One region of the Carnobacterium sp. 1290_CSPC genome, then DNA from elsewhere that is predicted to be linked to it. Evidence: predicted binding sites of a transcription regulator. Region 1 holds the regulator's gene; each other region holds the start of a gene.
The links. Region 1 encodes CtsR, which represses protease genes until heat stress. Its sites were predicted from a motif close to TTGGTCAAAAAAGGTCAAANA; they were not measured.
Positions count from the first base shown of each region.

Region 2: clpP (ATP-dependent Clp endopeptidase proteolytic subunit ClpP) is a predicted target of CtsR. The motif match lies at 3,634-3,654, and genes of this name have one in related genera.
Region 3: clpB (ATP-dependent chaperone ClpB) is a predicted target of CtsR. The motif match lies at 2,232-2,252, and genes of this name have one in related genera.
Region 4: AC973_RS02100 (ATP-dependent Clp protease ATP-binding subunit) is a predicted target of CtsR. The motif match lies at 3,069-3,089, and genes of this name have one in related genera.

Region 1 covers NZ_JVVG01000022.1:5,395-10,903, forward strand. The annotation lists gene AC973_RS01105 (ATP-dependent Clp protease ATP-binding subunit) at 1-2,097, opposite strand, end outside; gene AC973_RS01110 (CtsR family transcriptional regulator) at 2,115-2,573, opposite strand; gene AC973_RS01115 (isocitrate/isopropylmalate dehydrogenase family protein) at 2,973-3,980, opposite strand; gene AC973_RS01120 (CitMHS family transporter) at 4,033-5,349, opposite strand.
Region 2 covers NZ_JVVG01000082.1:6,429-11,937, reverse strand. The annotation lists gene infB (translation initiation factor IF-2) at 1-850, shown strand, start outside; gene rbfA (30S ribosome-binding factor RbfA) at 863-1,258, shown strand; gene AC973_RS07350 (cell wall hydrolase) at 1,699-2,538, shown strand; gene AC973_RS07345 (DUF1304 domain-containing protein) at 2,767-3,126, opposite strand; tRNA gene AC973_RS07340 (tRNA-Arg) at 3,333-3,404, opposite strand; gene clpP (ATP-dependent Clp endopeptidase proteolytic subunit ClpP) at 3,699-4,295, shown strand; gene AC973_RS07325 (sugar-binding transcriptional regulator) at 4,609-5,509, shown strand, end outside.
Region 3 covers NZ_JVVG01000028.1:834-6,342, forward strand. The annotation lists gene AC973_RS02760 (LURP-one-related/scramblase family protein) at 1-176, shown strand, start outside; gene AC973_RS02765 (Y-family DNA polymerase) at 354-1,715, shown strand; gene AC973_RS02770 (hypothetical protein) at 1,708-2,178, shown strand; gene clpB (ATP-dependent chaperone ClpB) at 2,328-4,949, shown strand; gene AC973_RS02780 (NfeD family protein) at 5,138-5,509, shown strand, end outside.
Region 4 covers NZ_JVVG01000024.1:127,860-133,368, reverse strand. The annotation lists gene AC973_RS02105 (YeiH family protein) at 1-675, shown strand, start outside; gene AC973_RS02100 (ATP-dependent Clp protease ATP-binding subunit) at 746-2,980, opposite strand; gene AC973_RS02095 (phosphocarrier protein HPr) at 3,302-3,568, shown strand; gene ptsP (phosphoenolpyruvate--protein phosphotransferase) at 3,570-5,303, shown strand.

The DNA of each region.
Region 1 (5,509 bases):
TGTGGCTTGTTTGGCACCGAATCCGACGTTTTTATCGTCACGGATGGCAGTTGCTCCCAAGTTAGACGTCATAATCATAACTGTGTTACGGAAGTCTACTTTACGGCCTTTAGAGTCCGTAATATAACCATCATCTAAGACTTGTAGTAGCATATTGAAGACATCCGGGTGGGCTTTTTCAATCTCATCGAATAGTACCACTGAGTATGGGTGTTGACGAACTTGTTCAGTCAATTGACCACCTTCATCATAACCAACGTAACCTGGTGCTGAACCAATCATTCGACTTGTTGAGTATTTTTCCATGTATTCAGACATGTCTAAACGGATGATATTGTTGTCTGAACCAAACATTTCACCTGCTAGAGATTTGGCTAATTCAGTTTTACCAACACCTGTTGGTCCAAGGAACATAAATGAACCAATTGGACGGTTTGGGTCTTTAATGCCAGACCGCGCACGACGAACAGCACGGGCAACACTTCTCACTGCTTCATCTTGACCTTTAACACGTTTGTGTAAATGGTCTTCTAGATTAATCAGCTGTTGGTTTTCAGTTTGCGTAAGCTGTTGCATTGGCACACCTGTCCACATAGCCACAATATCCGCTACGTTTTGGCCGTCAATTTCAATATCAAACAGCTCATCTTGAACAACTTGTGGGTTGTTTTGTAGGTCGAATAATTCTTGACTTAAACGTTGTTGTTGTTGGTGAACACCAGCAGCTTTTTCAAATTCTTGGGTATTTACATAGTGCTTCTTCAATTCTTCTAGATCAGTTAATTGCTTACGAATGCCTACAATGGTTTGTTGGGTAGTATCTTTATCACCATTGTCTAAACGCGCTGTAGCTGCAGCTTCATCCATAATATCAATCGCTTTATCTGGTAAGAAACGATCAGCAATATAACGGTTACCTAGGCGAACAGCAGCTTCAATAGCCTCATCTTTAATCGTCACTCGATGGAATTTTTCATAATCTTTTCGGATACCTTTAAGAATTTCAATAGCATCCGCTTCGCTTGGTTCATCAACTAGGACTTTGGCGAAACGACGTTCTAAAGCAGCATCTTTTTCGATATATTTTTGGTACTCATTTAAGGTTGTAGCACCAATCACTTGTAGGTGACCACGGGCTAAGGCTGGTTTCATCAGGTTAGAAGCATCAATAGCCCCTTCTGCTGCACCGGCACCGATTAAGCTATGTAATTCGTCAATGAATAAGATGACATTACCAGCTTTTTCCGTTTCCTCTAGTAAGTTTTTAACCCGGTCTTCGAATTCCCCACGGTATTTCGTCCCAGCGACAAGGGACCCGACATCAAGAGATACGACACGTTTATTGGCTAAGGTTGATACGACATCGTTGTTTGCAACTGCGATGGCAACTGCTTCAGCGATGGCTGTTTTCCCAACACCTGGTTCTCCTACTAATACAGGGTTATTTTTAGTTCGACGGCTAAGGACTTGCATGATGCGACGTAACTCTTTCTTACGGCCGATTACTTGGTCCAACTGCCCATTACGTGCTTGCTCAGTTAGGTCTCTAGTTAGTGAGTCTAAGGTTGGCGTTGCACTTTGTGGGCGTTTGCTGCCGTGGTTTGATGGTTTATTATTATTCTCGTTGCTGCGGTTGCGCACTGGGGGACGCTGGCCAATTGAACGATAGATGTCTTTACGTAATTTCTCGATATCCACGTCCAAGTTTTTCAGAATTCGAACAGCTAGTACTTGGTCAGCGATTAAAGATAGCAAAATGTGCTCTGTGCCGACTAAAGTGACTTGTTGGCGTTGCGCTTCTTCACCTGCAATATATAAAACTTTTCTTGAACGCGGTGAATACACCACGCGATTCAAGTCTACGGGGGCGTCTTGGACTTCATCCTTACCGTATCCGATGACAAATTCAACTTCTTCTTTCACAGCCTCGTAACTTGGCAAGTGGTCAACTAACACGTTATGCGCAACACCCTCGGGCTCACGGTAAAGTCCTAGCAGCAAATGTTCTGTTCCAATGGCTTTATGACGAAATTGTTTGGCTTCTTCGGCGGCGAACAATAAGGCCTGTTTTGCTTTCTCTGTATAAATTTCGTTCATAAGGTCCTCCTATCTGGTTACCTATATTTCAGCTTCACAAGCATCGATCTTAATATTAAGGACCGGACTTCATCAGCGTTAACAATTTTACCTAGGGCATCCTTGTCGACTGCTGAGTGCATGATTTGCGCTTCATTTTCGGTAACAATCTCGTTGACTAATAAATTTTGAATGATGGCAGTTGCATCACGTAAGCTCGTTTTTTGATGGATAAGGTCGACCATAGCATCGATTAATTCAGCCTCTTCGACAATTTCCAGTTTCATAATGCGGATATATCCGCCCCCACCACGTTTACTTTCTACAATATAACCCTTTTGCGGGGTAAATCGCGTGTTAATCACGTAATTGATTTGGGATGGGACACATTGAAATCGGTCTGCGATTTCACTACGACTAATCTCAACATGCTCTTCTTGTTGTAAGATTTGCTTTAAATAAGATTCAATAATATCAGACATATTTCTATTTTTCATATTCATCACCTCAAGCCTGATTCTTATTTTGACTAACTTTGACTAATTAATCATATCATACGATAACCGCAGTCAAATAGTCAATTCAAAAGCTTGGTAATTGGAGGTGTGACAAAAGTCGTTTAGACTCGACGCACTAGACCAAAAGCCGAATAAACACTGCAAGTGTTTAGCGTATTTTTGGAAATGTCGGAAGCGTTTGACTTGTGGAACCTGATTTGAAGACTTATCTTAAGGAGCGTTATACGCTGTAAAAAAAATTGAAATATCTCATATTTATATAACAAAAAGGCAACGCAAAGGAATTGCTGGTCAACTCCTTTACGCCACCCTCAAGTTGAAGCGCGCTGGCCTCATTTTTCAAATCAAAATCATTAGACTGTGTTAAGTCACCGCATCTTATGCTAAGGCTGCGATAACCTTGTCGGTGAAGGCTGCTGTTGTTAAATCGCCGCCTAAGTCTCGGGTAAAGTTACCTGCATCGGACAAGACCGTATTCAAAGCGTCGCGCAAACGAGTGGCATCCGCCTGTAAACTAATATGGTCTAGTAGGTCTGCAAAGGCTAATAAGATGGCTGTCGGGTTGGCAATACCTTGACCAGCAATATCTGGTGCTGAGCCATGAACGGCCTCAAATATCGCCACATCGTCGCCCAAATTGGCACCTGGCACTAATCCTAAACCTCCAATTAAACCGGCCATCAAATCAGATAAAATATCGCCGTATAAGTTTTCGGTGACGACCACATCGTATTGTTGAGGACGCATAACCAATTGCATGGCCATGTTGTCGACTAAAACTTCTGTTGCTTCAATTTGCGGATATTTAGCGGCAATTTCGCGAGCGACTTTTAGGAATAAGCCGTCCGATAATTTCATAATGTTGGCTTTAGTGACGATAGCCACCGTCTTGCGGTCATTAGCTACGGCATACTCAAAAGCTGCTGTAACAATCCGTTCTGTGGCCTTTCTAGTGATAATTTTGATGGAATGGGCTTCGTCAGGTGAAATTTGCGCTTCAACACCCGCGTATAAATCTTCTGTATTCTCCCGGAATAAGACGATGTCCACATCCCGGTGTATGGCTGGAATTTGGCCTAATACGCGGATTGGACGGATGTTTGTATGTAATTGATAATGTTTTCTAAGCGATACATTGACCGATCTGAACCCCTCCCCAATTGGCGTTGCAACGGGCCCTTTCAAGGCAACCTTGTGGGTATCGATGGCGTCGTAAACGGCTTTGGGAATCAGTTCACCCGTGGCATCAATGGCGTCTTGGCCAGCGACCACTTCATCCCAAGCAATTGGACTTTCTAGGGCTTTTGCCACCTCTTTAACGGCTTCTGTAATTTCTTTTCCAATCCCGTCCCCAGGAATTAAGGCGATTGTATGTGTGTTCGTCATTCAGTCCACTCCTTTTAAAGTCGATAATATAATAGCTTTAATTGATTCGTCATTATTGGAAAATGGGTAACAAACCAAAGATGGCAGCAGTAATCACGTAGACAATGAAAATCCCAAGTGATACGACCAAACCTTTTTTCTGCCAGTCGCCCCATTCCACGCCTGTTAAACCAAGTAGTACGTATGAGAAAGGTACTAGTGGGCTGAACAAATGGAAAGATTGACCGATTAGAGACGCAAATGTCAGTTGTAACGGGGTAAATCCGTAAGCATAGCCGGCTTCTGACAAGATAGGCATCATGCCGTAGTAGAAGGCATCGTTATGTAGGAAATAAGTACCTGGCGCTGAAATAATGGCTACGATTAGACCGTAGAAACCACTTAACGACTCAGGGATGATAGCGATTAGGGATGTGGCGATGGCATCTGACATACCGGTCGCGTTTAAAATCCCCATGAAAATACCGGCACCAAATACGGTCATAACCACCTGGTTGGCTTCAGATGCGTTGCTGTCAATTCGCGCTTTCTGGTCTTTAGGATTAGGATAGTTGACTAGTAAGGTGATCACTGTACCTAGCATAAAGATAATCGCTGAAGGCACAGACCCTTCAACCAATAAGGCAATGGCTACAAGGACGATAATTGAGTTGATCCAGACATTTTTAGGTCGACGTAATTCAAGGGTTTCTGGGTCGTCGATGACCATCATGGCCTGCATTTCTTGTTCAGACAAGTTGACCACACCAAGCGTCTTCCGTTCTTGTAAACCAAAAACCCAAGCGATGATAAACATATAAATCAAACCAGCTACCATCATCGGTACTAAACCACGCATAACATCATTGGTTTCAACCCCCATAACAGCGATAGCACGGGCAGTTGGACCACCCCAAGGTAGTAAGTTGACTATTGAGTGCGACGTCATGGTTAAAACAGCTAGGTTTAGCATGGACATATTTAGTTTCTTGTAAATTGGCACCATAGCGGTACAGACAATGATCATAGTCGCCGTCCCATCACCATTTAAGGAGACCGCGGCAGTTAAGGCAACAGTTGCCAAGGCGACTTTTAAGGGGTCCCCTTTGGCAAAACGAATCATCGCGTTAGACAAGGGATCGAATAGACCTGCGTCAATCATGATGGTAAACATATATATTGCGAAGAATAGCATAATCCCGGTAGATGATGTGGTCCCCAAGCCATCCATAGCCGCTTGACCAATATCAATTTGCCACAAATTAAGGACTTGTCCAATTATCGCCCATAACAGTGGCAAGAACACCAAACCAATGAAGGGTGACATCTTCTTACGCATAATAACAAACATGAAAATAACAATCAGGGCGTACCCCATAAATGCAATCATTAAAAAACACCTCTTACTTTCTCATCATTTTATATGTATTTTATCATGTGCTAAATACAATCAATTGTCAATGAAATTTCCGCAAAAATACAAAACGTGTTACATTATCTTACATATTATGATAGTTATGTTTTATTAGATGCCAAATAAAAAAGCCAAC
Region 2 (5,509 bases), on a different contig from region 1:
CCGTGTAATGACTAATGATACTGGTCGCCGTATCAAGCAAGCTGGCCCATCAACACCAGTTGAAATCACTGGTTTACAAGAATCACCACAAGCTGGTGACCGCTTTGTAGCCTTTGATGACGAAAAAACAGCCCGTGCTGTTGGTGAAGAGCGTGCGAGCCGTGCCTTACAAGAACGTCGTCAAGCAAACCATGCTGTAACCTTAGACAACTTATTCGAAACGCTACAAGAAGGCGAATTGAAATCAGTTAATGTCATTATCAAAGGGGACGTTCAAGGTTCTGTTGAAGCCTTAGCTGGAAGCTTGAAAAAAATCGAAGTTGAAGGTGTTAAAGTAAATATCGTTCACCAAGCAGTTGGTGCAATCAACGAGAGTGATATTACTTTAGGTCAAGCGTCACAAGCCTTAATCATTGGTTTTAACGTTCGTCCTACACCACAAGCTAAATTACAAGCAGATGCTGATGAAGTAGAAGTACGTCTTTACAACATCATTTACGATGCAATTAATGACGTAGAATCAGCGATGACAGGTATGTTAGATCCTGAATTCGTTGAAGAAGTAACTGGTACTGTACAAGTTCGTGAAACTTACAATGTATCTAAAGTAGGTACAATCGTTGGTGGTTACGTATTAGATGGTACAATCTACCGTAACTCACAAGTTCGTATCATCCGTGATTCAATTGTCATCTATGATGGTCAATTAGGTTCGTTACGTCGCTTTAAAGATGATGTGAAAGAAGTATCTCGTGGATTTGAACTAGGTCTTACAATTGAAAACTACAACGATATTAAAGTAGATGACGAAATTGAAGCATACCGTATGGTTGAAGTGAAGAAAAAATAGAGGTGATACACAATGGCAAAATTTAGAGCTGAACGTGTAAGTCAAGAGATCCTTCGCGATGTTAATGACATATTGAGAAAGACTGTTAAAGACCCCCGCGTTGAAGGTGTTACAATTACTGATGTAGAAGTTACTGGTGACTTACAGCAAGCAACTATTTTCTACACTACATTGAGTGAATTAGCCAGTGAACGTGAAAAAGCGCAAAAAGGTTTGGAAAAATCTAGTGGTTTAGTTCGTTCTGAAATTGGTAAACGCCTAAACATCTATAAAACACCAGAAATATTCTTTGAACGTGACCGTTCAATTGAATATGGTAACCATATCGACCAATTGCTAGCACAATTAAACAAAAAAGACGATTTTGATAGCATGTCTGACGCTGAGTCAGATAAGTTAGTCGATTAATAAGTAGAAAGGCCCCGGGAATTATAGCAAGTATGCTGTAATTCTTGGGGCCTTTTTTGTTGTTTGTGAGGTTGATTTTTAGAATAAATCTTCGAAATGTGGTGGGAAAATGCTGATATATAGACCTTTAGCGTGGTGAAATATACCTATTTTTCAAAAAAAAATTGTTACATACAATGTCATAATTATAACTTATTAAAATATGCAAGAATTGATGAAAGTGCTGTAAATGTTGTCATACTGGGAAAACGTTGAATTGTAATAATTGAGATGAAAATATTAAAAATTACAAAACATTTCAGTCCATTTAAAGCCCCTTAACGAATGGGTTTATAGGGTTTTCTTTTGAATCCATACCGTGTAGTATATTGCATGTAGTCGAAACAGTGGCTAAATAAACAGCTAAGCAATAGCTAAACAAATAAGGAGTTTTACTTAACATGAAATTTAACAAAACTATTTTAGGAACAACATTTGCATTGTCAGCATTATTTGCGACAGCAGGCTTTAACACTGAAGATGCTAAAGCAGCAGAATGGACAGCACGTAGCGTTGAAGAAGTTTCAGCTGATATGCAAGCAATTGATGAAACAACTTCTGAGTATACAGTAGTATATGGCGATACTTTATCAGTAATCGCTAACGCAGTTGGTGTTGATGTGAACACATTAGTACAAATCAACGAAATTGAAAATGCTGATTTAATCTTCCCATCTAACTCTATCTCATTCACTAAAAATGATGAAGGTGAAGTAAATGAAGTTGTCGTAGAAGATACAAACAATAAAAAAGATACTTATAAAGTAGAGGAAGAAACTGTTGAGAAAACTGAAACAGTTGAAGAAGTAGAAGAAACAACTGTAGAACCAGTTGCATACGAAGCTGAAAAAGAAACAGCAACTGTACAAACAACTTCATATGAAGCAGAAGAAACAACTGAAGAAACATCTTCAACTTCTTCATACTCAGCAGCAGAAGAAATCCCTTACCAAGTATTGCAAGTAGTAGAAACTGAAGCTGGTCCGAGCTACTCTGAAAAAGCAGCAGTATTCTCTGTAATTCTTAACCGTGCAAACTCAGGTAACTGGGGTGGTACTTCATTATCGGCAGTAGTTAACGCATCTGGTCAATTTGAAGTTGTTTCAAACGGTATGGCAGCTAGCGCTACAGTATCAGAACAAACTTACCAAGCTGTTAACGATGTATTAACTAACGGTGTAACTACATCAGCTGAATCATTCCGTGCTTCAGGTGACGGCGTGACAAACACATTCTTCTAATTTAAATTCAAATATAATAAACAAAAAAATCGGGAGAGCTCCCGATTTTTTTGTTTATTATTTTTTGCAAGATCGATATTAAAGAGTATTGGTTTGTTTAGTTGAGTTTCATCGTTCTAATAATAGAAAAACCACCTAATTATTTGTTTACGAATAACGCGTTAAAAAAATAGAGAGTTAAACTAGGATTCAAATGATTATCTAACGTGTATTGCTCTGTGCATTCTATTATAGAAAGGTTGAGAATAAGGCTAAAATAGATAGTCCACCTTGTGTCAATATAATTTTTTTACTACTAGTGAAGCTACCATATGTGGCCACTAAAATAATGTAGACAAATATCATACGAACAATCTCAATAGAAGCGCTACTGAAAAATAATGCATATAATAGCCCTAAACCAATGAGACCATTATATATTCCCATATTTTTAAATAAGGTATTCAATGAACTTCCTTTCAACTCATCTCTTTCCATATTAAATATTCTACTTGTTTGGGCTGACGTGGTAGTAATAGTTTGTATATACATGATATAAAAGAATTCTAAAGCGACTAAAAGAGTTAATAAAGTTGTTGTAACTGACATGGTTAATCTCTCCCCTTAACTGACGAAGTAATCTTCTTTTTTTAAATATAAAACATTTTTATGAATTTTCAAAGGATTAATACGTGCAATGTTAAGCTATATAAACATGAACACTAAAGAAGGGAAATTAAAGAATTCTATAGTTTAAGGGTAAAAAAAAGCTGTAACTCATAAATAGCAACAACCTAATAATTTTTTTATTTGAATGCGCCCGGAGGGAATCGAACCCCCATCATAAGAACCGGAATCTTATGTGATATCCATTACACTACGGGCGCAAATTTTTGTATATTTTGCTTAAAAAACAATAACAGGATTATTATAGCCTAGTTTTTAGTCAAATTCAAGCGTTTATAGGAATCTGGTAGCGTCAATTGTTATTAACAATTGATAATGTCTTAGGTATTAACTAGAGAAAATGTCTCGTTTTTCAAGTCATGAAGGCCAGCTATTGGGCAGAATGAACCTTCTATGCTAAAATGATAAGGCAAATCAAAAAAGTCATATTCGTTGACCAATTTTGACCATAAAGGTATAATACCAATATACAAGTTTAAAAGGAGGACATTTAAATGAATTTAGTACCAACAGTTATTGAACAATCTTCTCGCGGTGAACGTGCTTATGATATTTACTCTCGTTTATTAAAAGACCGTATTATTATGTTGAGCGGGGAATTCAATGACGATTTAGCCAACTCAATCATTGCCCAATTATTATTCTTAGATGCACAAGATCCAGATAAAGATATCTACCTATACATTAATTCACCAGGTGGTTCTATAACTTCAGGTATGGCAATCTATGATACTATGCAATTCGTACATGCAGATGTACAAACAATTGTAATGGGTATGGCTGCATCAATGGGGTCATTTATTGCGGCTGCCGGAACCAAAGGTAAACGTTTTGCTTTACCAAATGCTGAAATCTTAATCCACCAACCTTTAGGTGGTGCGCAAGGACAAGCAACTGAAATTGAAATTGCAGCACGTCACATCTTGAAAACAAAAGAAAAAATGAACCGTCTATACTCTGAAATGACTGGTCAACCTGTAGAAGTGATTGAACGCGATACCGACCGTGACAACTGGTTAACTGCAGAAGAAGCTTTAGAATATGGTTTATTAGATCAAATCATGACTAAAAACGATGAATTAGAAAAATAGTTAATCAATTTTAAGTCTAGAGAAGTGGGGTAAAACCTGCTTCTTTTTCTTTAAGGCGTTCGATATAGCCCGTGGAAATGTCCTTAAATATATATTCTTTGTAAGGCGTAATAGCTGTCATTGCAGTATAGGAGAAAAGTGGGCTTAAAAGCTTGCAAGCGGATAAATTTATTGGTATGATTACTTTTGTAAAGAGATGTGATTCGAAGGAATCAAATTTTTTTACCGGAGGGTGGTCAAAAAAAGACACGCTGGACAATAAAAGTCCAAGTGTTTTTGCGCTCAACGTTTTTGTACTAGGAAAGTGGGGACTATGGACGAATTATTTAAAAGTATTACTGAAGTAGTGCCGGAAGTTCAGAAGACCTATTTTGAGAGAATTAGCGTATTACAGCGGATTTTCAAAGATGGTCCGATTGGTCGGAAGGGACTAGCTGAAAAGTTAGGAATTACCGAACGACCGCTACGTACAATTACAGATGTTTTGAAACAACAAGGTCTCATTGATTCTTCTCCCGCAGGTATGACAATTACGCCAAAAGGGGAACGAGCAATTGCTACAGGTCAAGACTTGTGGCGTGATACAAATAAAATTCATCTACAAGAAAAATATTTGGCTGATGTGCTCAACATAGCAGATGCTCGAATTGTTTCAGGAGATATCGACCAAGATCAACATATTCTGTTTGAAATGGGTCTACAAGTTTCAAAATACTTAGACACGAATTTACCAGCGGGGAATCATACGATTGCTGTTACTGGTGGTTCAACTATGCTAGAGGTGAGTGAACATGTTCAATTAGCACCTTCTGCTGACAGACACTTTACTGTTGTCGCAGCCAGGGGTGGGATCGGAGATGCTTCAGCAACCCAAGCCAACACAATTAGCGATATTCTAGCGCAAAAGTTATACGGTCATAATATTTCCTTATATGCTCCTGAGAATTTATCAGAGGTGGCAAATATGGCTTTAATGAATGATCCTGTGATTCAATCAACTTTAAAGCGGTTAAAAGAGGCTAACATTTTACTTTTTAGTGTTGGTAATGCTAAAATTATGGCAAGGCGTAGGGGACTTGATTTAGAAAGTTCATCTAAGATTAAGAGTAACCACGCTGTAGGGGAAGTGTTCGGGTGTTTCTTTGATAAGGAAGGGAACATAGTGCATCGAATCCCTAGAATCGGTCTTCAACTTGAAGACTTGGCAGATATTG
Region 3 (5,509 bases), on a different contig from region 1:
GTATTACGGATGAAAATGGCGACCGAATTGCCCGTATCGACCGTAAGTTGATTTCAATTCGCGATACTTTTGTGATTGATATTGAAGACCATGTGCCAGCTGATGTGGTGCCGATTATTCTAGGTGTAGTGATGGCGATTGATTTAGTAGTTGAACGAAAAAATGATGAAAAATAGCATATTATTTAAATAGTTGAGTGAAAAAGGCTGCGAATATAGTTCGTGGTCTTTTTAATTTATAGAAAAAATTTTGAAACTACTTGTTTTTTGCGAACATACGTTCTATTATTATTTAGAACACACGTTCGATTTTTGGAATAAAAGATTAAATATCTAAACTAAGGAGGACTGAGGATGTTTGCAAATAATGTAACGTTTGATTATTCAAAGGAACCCAGTCGCGATATTTTGTGTATCGATTGTAAGTCATTTTATGCTTCAGTGGAGGCAGTTGCGCGTAATTTAGATCCACTAACAACAAAATTAGTGGTCATGTCCTATCATGATGAAAAAGGTGGTCAGAGTAGGGGTTCGGGCCTTATTTTGGCTAGCTCGCCCGCCGCTAAGAAAGCCTTTAATATTTCCAACGTGACCCGGGCCCGTGATTTACCTTATCCCTATCCAGAAGATTTGGTAATCGCTCAACCGCGTATGCGGTTTTATATGGAGAAGAATCAAGAGATTAATCGGATCTATAAAAGCTACGTGGACGAAGCCAACCATCACGTATTTTCAATAGATGAGAGTTTCTTAGATGTGACGGATTCATTTCGCCTATTTAAGGTGAATAATGCATATGAAATGGCTCAGAAAATTCAAAAGGATGTCTATGACCAGACCGGCATTTATACCACGATTGGCATTGGCGATAACCCGTTTCTAGCCAAAGTGGCCTTAGATATTGGCGCGAAAAATGAGGGCGATATGATTGCTGAATGGCGGTATGAGGATGTGCCGGATACCTTATGGCAGATTGCTGATTTAACAGAAGTCTGCGGTATTGGCCACCGATTGGCCCGCCGACTAAAAGGGATGGGTATTAATAATGTCTATGACCTCGCCCATTCTTCTTATCACGTATTAAAAGATAAATTAGGGGTCATGGGTGCCCAACTTTATGCCCATTCGTGGGGCGTGGACCGGTCTTTTCTCGGTACCCCTTATACCACCAAAGACAAGTCTATCGGCAACAGTCAAGTGCTACCAAAAGACTACACCGATAAGGCTGAAATTGCTGTCGTCGTCAAGGAAATGGCTGACCAAATTGGGACTCGTTTAAGACGAGCTGGCGCGCAAACCCAAGTTGTTGGTCTTGGTTTAGGCTATTCCATGGGCTACTTTGATGCAAGTGGTAAAAGGGGTATTCATAAGCAAATCAAGGTCACACCGACCAATCAAAGTAAGGTGATTGCTGAAGTGGCCTTATACTTGCTGTCCTTACTTTATGAAAACCAAGTCATCCGGCATATTTCTTTATACAGTGGCAACCTTGTTTACAATCAAGCAGTCCAATTAAATCTATTTGAAAGTGAAAACAATCAAGTAGCCGACTTGAAAACAGATGTGATTGTAGATACCATCCGTAAGAAATACGGTTTTAAGAGTCTGGTCTATGCCTCGTCTCTTAAAGCTGGCGGTCGGGCAATTGAACGCTCTAGTTTAGTCGGCGGACATGCTGGTGGTATGGCGGGTATCGAAGGTGAGGCGCATGGCTAAGCGATTTGAACCTTGGGAACTCCCGAACGCTAGAAGACGGGCCCAATTGTCATGGTTAAAAAAGCAACGACATCCAAGGACCCGTAAACACTTCACGCCTTATAACGAATACGAGGACCGGAGCTTTGGCATGAAGTGGGCTACTGCTTATGCCATGGATGAATTGGTCAAAGGCATTCAATCCAACCATAAGGATGCAGCTAAGGTATCTACCCCACTGCCAGAGATGACGAGGGAAGAGGTTGACCAAGTCTTGCAAGAAGCTTGGTTAAACCACTATCCTGTTTCTATTCAATTGTCTTTGAAAGATTATTTAGGTCGCTACCTTGACCATATCTTTGGCTGGTTTAATGGGGAAAGTAATTATTTCTATTTTTTAATCGGTAGTCGCAAGATTTTGTGGGATGATGTGCGCCATATTGAATTGGTCAAAGAAAGTAAGTGGTCACATATTGACCTTTAGTTTGATGTTTAGAGTCAAGTCTCGGTTATAATATTGATATATCAAGGATTTTGATGGTTAAAAAAGGTCAAAAATTTCACTGATAAATGTTTGACCTATCCTGACCAAAGTGATATACTATAAGCATAAAGTAAAAGGAGTGATGTGAAATGGCAAACATGGAAATGACTACAACCTTACAAGAAGCCGTCGCAAATGCCCAACAAATTGCTATGACTCGTAAACATCAAGAAATTGGGATTCCCCATATGTTTACAGCGTTGGTGCAACCTGGAAACTTTGCTTATGACTTTTATGAAGATTTAAATGTGCCGATGGCAGCATTAACTGAAGAATTAAACCGTGAATTAGATGCAATTCCAGTGGTCCAAGGTACGAACGTACAATATGGTCAAGGAATATCACGTGGCTTGGGAGAATTAATTCAAAAAGCTCAAGTACGCGCGGAAAAACAAGGTGATGAATTTTTATCCACCGAAATGGTATTAGCAGCCATCAATGATGTATCTTATACTGACCTTGCAAAATGGTTCAAGCAACATCAAATTACTGCAAAAGCGGTAGAAGAAAAAATTGATAATTTGAGACAGGGTGATCATGTGACAAGTAAACAAGCAGAAGAAAACTATGAAGCTTTAGAGAAATATGGTGTCGATTTAGTCGAACAAGTTAAAGCAGGTAAAATGGATCCTATCATCGGACGTGATGAAGAAATTCGTGATGTAGTTCGTATCTTGTCTCGTAAATCTAAAAATAATCCGGTCCTAATTGGTGAACCTGGTGTAGGTAAAACCGCTATCGTTGAAGGTTTAGCCCAACGTATTGTGAAAAAAGATGTCCCTGACAACTTAAAAGACAAAACAGTCTTTTCATTAGATATGGGTGCCTTGATTTCAGGTGCTAAATACCGGGGTGAATTTGAAGAACGGTTGAAAGCAGTCTTAAATGAAGTGAAAAAGGCAGACGGACGGATTATCTTATTTATCGATGAAATCCACAACATTGTAGGTGCCGGTAAGACTGAAGGGTCAATGGACGCTGGGAACTTACTTAAACCGATGTTGGCTCGTGGCGAATTGCACTGCATTGGTGCCACAACCTTAGATGAATACCGTCAATACATGGAAAAAGACAAGGCTTTGGAACGTCGTTTCCAACGTGTCTTAGTGAAAGAACCAAGTGTTGAAGATACTATTTCAATCTTACGTGGTTTGAAAGAACGGTATGAATTGCACCATGAAGTAACGATACATGACCAAGCTTTAGTAGCGGCAGCTGAATTATCAGACCGTTACATCACTGACCGGTACTTACCGGATAAGGCGCTTGATTTGGTGGATGAAGCTAGTGCTGAAATCCGCGTGCAAATGAATTCATTACCAACAGAATTAGACCAAGAACGTCGTCGTTTAATTCAACTAGAAATTGAAGAAAAAGCCTTACAAGAAGAAAAAGATGAGGCAAGTAAACGCCGGTTAGCTGACCTTCAAGAAGAGTTAGCCGAGGTCCGTGAAAAAACTAACCAATTAACCATGCAATGGCAAGTTGAAAAAGGCGGTATGTCTGAGATCAACGCTAAACGTCAAGAAATTGACAATGCCAAACATGCCTTGGAGCAAGCGGAAAATGACTACAATCTTGAAGAAGCAGCCAAATTACAACATGCGATTATTCCAACCTTGGAACAAGAATTGGCAGATATGGAAAAAGCCTACCACGAGCACGCAGACAAGAGTGCTGACCGTTTGGTAGAAGAATCTGTAACTGAAGACTCTATCGCAGCAGTGGTTTCAAGAGTGACTGGGATCCCCGTGACTAAATTAGTCGAAGGGGAACGTGAAAAATTACTTCACTTAGATGACACCTTACATGCACGTGTAGTAGGTCAAGATGAAGCAGTTGATAGCGTGACAAATGCGGTATTACGTTCACGTGCCGGTGTTCAAGATCCAAACCGTCCGTTAGGTTCATTCTTATTCTTAGGACCGACTGGTGTTGGTAAAACTGAGTTGGCTAAAGCCCTAGCTGAAGCCATGTTTGATTCAGAAAATAACATGGTCCGTCTTGATATGAGTGAATACATGGATAAAATCAATGTGACTCGTTTAATAGGGGCAGCGCCTGGTTATGTTGGTTACGAAGAAGGTGGCCAATTAACTGAAGCTGTACGTCGTAATCCATATACAGTGGTCTTACTAGATGAGGTTGAAAAAGCCCATCCAGATGTATTCAATATCCTATTACAAATCTTAGATGACGGTCGTCTAACTGACTCACAAGGTCGGATTGTAGACTTTAAAAATACCATCATCATTATGACAAGTAACTTAGGATCAGATGCCTTGTTAGACGGTACTGATGAAAACGGGGAAATCGATGATGAAGCAAGAGAAGCTGTTCAAAGTGCTTTGAAAATGCACTTTAGACCTGAATTCTTAAACCGTATCGATGACACTATTTTATTCAGACCATTATCACACAATGATATGGACGGTATCGTACGCAAGATGTTAGCACAATTAAGCGACCGCTTAGCTAGCCAAGAAATTGTGGTAACATTCAGTGATGAATTGGTGAGCTGGATTGGTGACACTGCTTATGATCCACAATTTGGTGCACGACCATTGCGTCGTTTCATCACCAACCAAGTGGAAACACCAGTAGCACGTGCGATTATTGCAGGTACTATTAGTAAACAGCAAGCAGTGAACATCTCAATTGATGAAGACCATGAAATCAAGTTTGATGTGACACCCTTAGTCCAAAATTAAATCTATATAAAAAATAAGTAATTGATTAATTCTCCGCAAATGGGTAGTATGCCTCGTTTGTGGAGAATTTTTTTATTGCATAAGCTTGTTTTCAAAGAAGAGAAACCGTTGAAGCTAGGCTATCATTATGAAAGCGGTCTTTCAATATGGTAAAATATACAGTATAGAAGATGGATGGAGGTGGAGAAATGGAGACAGTATTATTTTCCATTGGTATCCTAGCCATTATCGCTGGAATGATGACGCGTCATTATATGCTTGGAGGCATTGTGGGTGCGGGATCTTTCTTATTGTATTTTGGTTTGTATGACAATGGGTCTTGGTTATCACTGATGCTTTTTGCTTTAGGGACAGTCTTGATTATTTCCGAAGTATTTTTACCTACTTACGGGATATTGGGTGTCGTAGGTTTGTTAATCGGTGCTTGGGGATTGATGGGACAGACTGCTGATATCGGCGACGCGGTGGTAGATTTAACGATTGGTGTAGTTGTGGGGATAGTTGCCTTTTATATTCTAGTGAAGTTGGGTTACAGTATCCCTTTTAATGATCAAATCGTA
Region 4 (5,509 bases), on a different contig from region 1:
GGGATAAATTGGAAGCTAACAAACTTATTAGCAGTGAGTACAGCAATCTGCGGAGGATCAGCGGTTGCAGCGGTTGGACCTGTTATAAAGGCGAAACATGAAGATATTACTTATGCAATTTCTGCTACCTTTATCTTTGATATTATTACAGTAATTATTTTTCCATGGATAGGGATTGCGCTGGGGATGTCTGATACAGGGTATGGTCATTGGATTGGTACTGCGGTGAATGATACCTCTTCTGTAGTAGCTGCTGGTTATGCTTTCTCACAACTTGGTGGGAACGTAGCGGTTATTGTAAAACTAACACGTACGCTATTCATCATCCCATATGTGCTAATTTTCTCTGTTATTAATGAACGGCTAGAAAATAAGGCACAGGGAACAGAATCCCATACACCTGTCGATTTACGAAAAATATTCCCGTATTTCATCATTTTATTTCTAGTCGTTGTGGCTTTGCGAAGCATTGGCATTATACCGAATGCGATTGCGCCATCTATTTCTAGTGCATCAAAATTCAGCATGATCATGGCCTTATCTGCAATTGGATTAACGACTAGCTTTAAAGATATTAAAAAAATTGGTCCTAAGCCGATGATTCTAGGTTTTATAGTTGATTCACTTGTTGTCGTTGTTGCCATTGTTGTTCTATTTCTAACAAAGCATTTCTAACGATAAAAGAATAAGTATTGTTTATAAAAAAAAAGAATTGTAGCAATGAAGCCACAATTCCTTTTTTTGTTTATTTAGTTGTACTATCGTCTGATTCTAAGTTTGATGAATTTTTATTTTCATTTTCATTTTCACTGACACTTACTACAATTTCGTCGTCAGTATTTGTTGTGAAATTAATTTCGTGAATATCACTGTTTTTTAGATAGGTATCAGCAACTTGGTCTTCGATTTGACTTTGGATGACACGTCTTAATGGGCGAGCACCAAGTTTTGCATCATAGCCAAGTTCAACTAACCGTTCTTTGACCTTGTCATCAACATTTACATGGATGTCTTGGTTGGCTAATAAGTTGTTCATGTTGTCTAATAGTAGGTCAACAATCACAATCAATTCTGCTTTAGTTAGCGGTTGGAATTCGATAATCGCATCGAAACGGTTCAAGAATTCAGGTTTAAAGTAGTCACCGATCTTGTTCATGATACTTTGTTGTTTACCTTGTTTGCTTGCCCCGAAACCAACACTTGCTTCCACGCCATCTGAACCGGCATTTGATGTCATGATGATTAGGGTATCTTTAAAGGATACAGTCCGTCCTTGGGCATCTGTTAAACGACCGTCTTCCATAATTTGTAGGAAGATATTTAAGACATCTGGATGGGCTTTTTCAATTTCATCTAATAGGATGATTGAATATGGCTGACGTCGTACTTGTTCAGTTAATTGGCCAGCTTCATCGTAGCCCACGTATCCTGGAGGTGAACCGATCAGTTTAGACACGGCATGCTTTTCCATGTATTCGGACATATCAAAACGGACTAAGGCTTCTTTGCGACCAAATAATTGGATGGCCAATTGACGAGCTAATTCAGTCTTACCAACACCAGTTGGCCCGACGAACATGAAAGATCCGATCGGACGGTCTTGACGGCTCAAACCAACGCGATTACGGCGGATGGCTTTAGCAATGTGTTCTACAGCATCGTCTTGACCAATGACGTGTTGTTTCAAGTTTTCGTCTAGGTTGATTAATTGGTTTTGCTCAGATTCTTGCAAGTCTGAAACAGGAATACCGGTTTTGGTTTCGATAATCGCTTGGATGTCGCTAGCAGTAACCGTTGGGGTCTTTTCAGTCACATTTTGGTTGCTATCATACATGCCTTGGTATTTATTTAATTGGTCACGGTAGTAGGCTGCTTTCTCGTAATCTTCTGCTTCTGTGGCCATTTCTTTTAGTTTGGTTAATTCATCAATTTGATTTTTCAAGGATTCACGGTCTAAGAATGGAATAGTTAAGTTCATTTTAGAACCAGATTCATCTAATAAATCGATGGCTTTATCTGGTAATTGGCGGTCAGTTATATACCGGTCAGATAAACGGACAGTCGCTTCAATCGCTTCATCACTATATTTCACGTTATGGAAACCTTCGTATTTTTCTTGAATACCTTTAATAATTTCAAGGGTTTCCTCTACAGAAGGTTCAGCTACCATGACTTGTTGTAGACGACGGGCTAGGGCGCCATCTTTTTCGATTTTTCTAAATTCATTTAAAGTAGTAGCACCCACTAATTGGAGTTCTCCACGGGCTAGGGCTGGTTTTAGAATATTACCAGCATCTAGTGAGCCGCCTTCGGTTGAACCAGCGCCGACAATTTCATGAATTTCATCTATAAATAGAATGATATTTTTATTTTCACGGACTTCATTCATTAATTGTTGCATTTTTTCTTCGAATTGACCGCGGATACCAGTCCCTTGAACAAGCGAAGCAACATCTAATTGGATGACTTCTTTGTTGCGCAATTTTTCCGGTACAGCGTGCTCAACAATTTTTTGAGCGAGTCCTTCGACAACCGCTGTTTTACCAACACCTGGTTCACCAATTAGAACAGGATTGTTTTTTGTCCGACGGTTCAGGATTTCAATCACTCGGATAATTTCATCGTCACGACCGATAATTGGGTCGATTAAACCAGCTTTAGCTTGGTCAGTCAAGTTGGTCCCGTAATTGCCTAAGATAGAATGGTCATTGTTGCCACCTTGGCCAGCTTGAGCTTGCGCTTTATTTTGCGAATTAGTAGAAAAGCCTTGTTGTTGCATTTGACGTAATAAGTCATCAAAGCTATAGCCACCAAAGGGGTTGTTACCGTTACTGTTGTTGTTATTTAAATTGTTGGCTTGTTTACCTTGAGATAGCTGTGAGTAGCATGTTTGGCAGAGGTTCACTGCTTCACGTCGGCCATTCACATTTGCGTATACATGAATGACGGCGTCGCGTTCGCCACAGTTTTGACATAACATATAAACACTTCCTTTATTTAATGCTAAGGGGGTTGCTTGCAATTTTTAATTCGCAGCATTTCAATATAACTGCTAATAACTCTATTATACTCTGACCAATTTTGACTTTCAACTAAAAGGTCTCAACCAAAATAATTCATGTGCTATCCAAGTGAAAAACCTTGTGGAAACGCTATTTTTTTGGTAAATTATAAGTGAAAGAGTTTTCTAATTGTGGTATAGTCTAGTTTGTGACGTTTTACTTTGCAAATAGATAAGCTATAATAACTCTTGCCTATTTATAAAGGTATGAATAAAACATTTTAAAGGAGATTTTTGATTATGAAAAAACAAGAATTTAACATTACAGCTGAAACTGGTATCCACGCACGTCCTGCAACTTTATTGGTGCAATCTGCAAGCAAGTTTAACTCAGATATTAACTTAGAATACAAAGGTAAATCTGTAAACTTGAAATCTATCATGGGCGTAATGTCTTTAGGTGTAGGTCAAGGTTCTGACGTTGTAATCACTGCTGAAGGTGATGACGAAGAAGAAGCAATCCAAACAATTGCTGACACTATGAAAAATGAAGGGTTATCAGAATAATATGACAAAATTAACAGGAATCGCGGCTAGCGATGGCATTGCCATCGCTAAAGCGTTCTTAGTTGAAGAACCTGATTTAAGTTTTGAAATTTCAAAATCTAATGATTCACAACAAGAAAAAGAACGCTTAGCAAAAGCTATAGCCGACTCAAAAGTAGAAATCGAAAAAATTAAAGCGGTTGCAGCTAAATCATTGTCAGAAGAGGAAGCGCAAGTCTTTGACGCGCATTTAATGGTCCTTGAAGATCCGGAATTGCAGCAAGCTTACACCCAAAAAATTGATGATGAAACATTGAATGCAGAATCTGCTGTTCGTCAAACAGCTGACTTCTACATCGAAATCTTCAAAGGTATGGAAGACAACCCTTATATGCAAGAACGTGCAGCTGACATCAAAGATGTTACTGATCGTTTAGTAGCACATTTATTAGGTGTTAAAATCCCTGACCTTTCAACAATTGATGAAGAAGTGGTTGTTGTGGCTTATGACTTAACGCCAAGTGATACTGCACAATTGAACCGCCAATTTGTTAAAGGTTTTGCGACTGATATCGGTGGACGTACGTCACATTCAGCGATTATGTCTCGTTCATTGGAAATTGCAGCGGTTGTAGGGACTGGTAATGTTTCTAAAGAAATTAATGACGGTGACACTGTCATTGTTGATGGTTTAAACGGTGATGTTATTGTAAATCCTGACGACGCAACAATCGCAGAGTACGAAAAAATTGCTGCTGACTTCTTAGCTCGTAAAGCTGAGTGGGAAAAACTTAAAGACGCTGAGACTTTGACTAAAGACGGCAAGAAATTCGAAATCGCTGCCAACATCGGTACGCCAAAAGATTTAGAAGGTGTACATTCAAACGGTGCTGAAGCAATTGGTTTATACCGTACTGAATTCTTATACATGGATTCAGATGAAATGCCAACTGAAGATGAGCAATTCGAATCTTACAAAGTTGTTTTAGAAGGTATGAATGGTCATCCAGTCGTTGTTCGTACAATGGACATCGGTGGGGACAAACACTTACCTTACTTACAATTACCAGAAGAAATGAACCCATTCTTAGGTTATCGTGCAATCCGTATCGGATTAAACCAACCTGAATTATTACGTGTACAATTACGTGCTTTATTACGTGCGTCTGTATACGGTTCATTACGCATCATGTTCCCGATGATTTCTAATTTACCTGAATTCCGCGCTGCGAAAGCAATTTACGAGGAAGAAAAAGCTAAATTAGAATCAGAAGGTGTTGAAGTTGCGGATGACATCCAAGTGGGTATCATGATCGAAATCCCAGCAGCCGCTGTGATTGCTGATCAATTCGCTAAAGAAGTTGACTTCTTCTCTATCGGTACTAACGACTTAATCCAATATACAATGGCGGCTGACCGTATGAACGAACACGTTTCATACCTGTACCAACCATTTAACCCATCTGTATTACGATTAATTAAAAACGTTATCGATGCTAGTCATAAAGAAGGTAAATGGACTGGTATGTGTGGTGAAGTGGCCGGTGAACCAATGGCTGCCCCATTATTAGTAGGTATGGGCTTAGATGAATTCTCTATGTCTGCGTCTTCTGTACTGAAAATCAGATCATTAATTTCTAAATTAGATTCAAACGAAATGGCTGAATTAGCCAACAAAGTGGTTACGGAAGCAACTTCTTCAGACGAAGCTGAAGCTTTAATTAAAGCAGCAGTTCCTGAATTAGCTGACTTATAATCATTTCAAATAAACATACTGAAAACCTCACTGAGATCATGGATTTTGGTGGGGTTTTCTCATCGTCTTAGTAACAAACCAAAGCAAACAGATTCCTTATCGTATTCTTTACAATTAAGTTGCCTTCAGGTGATTTTTTAATTACAATTTTTCTGTTATGATAGGATATATGACAGGATTAAAACAAAAAGGGCATCTAAGGAGTG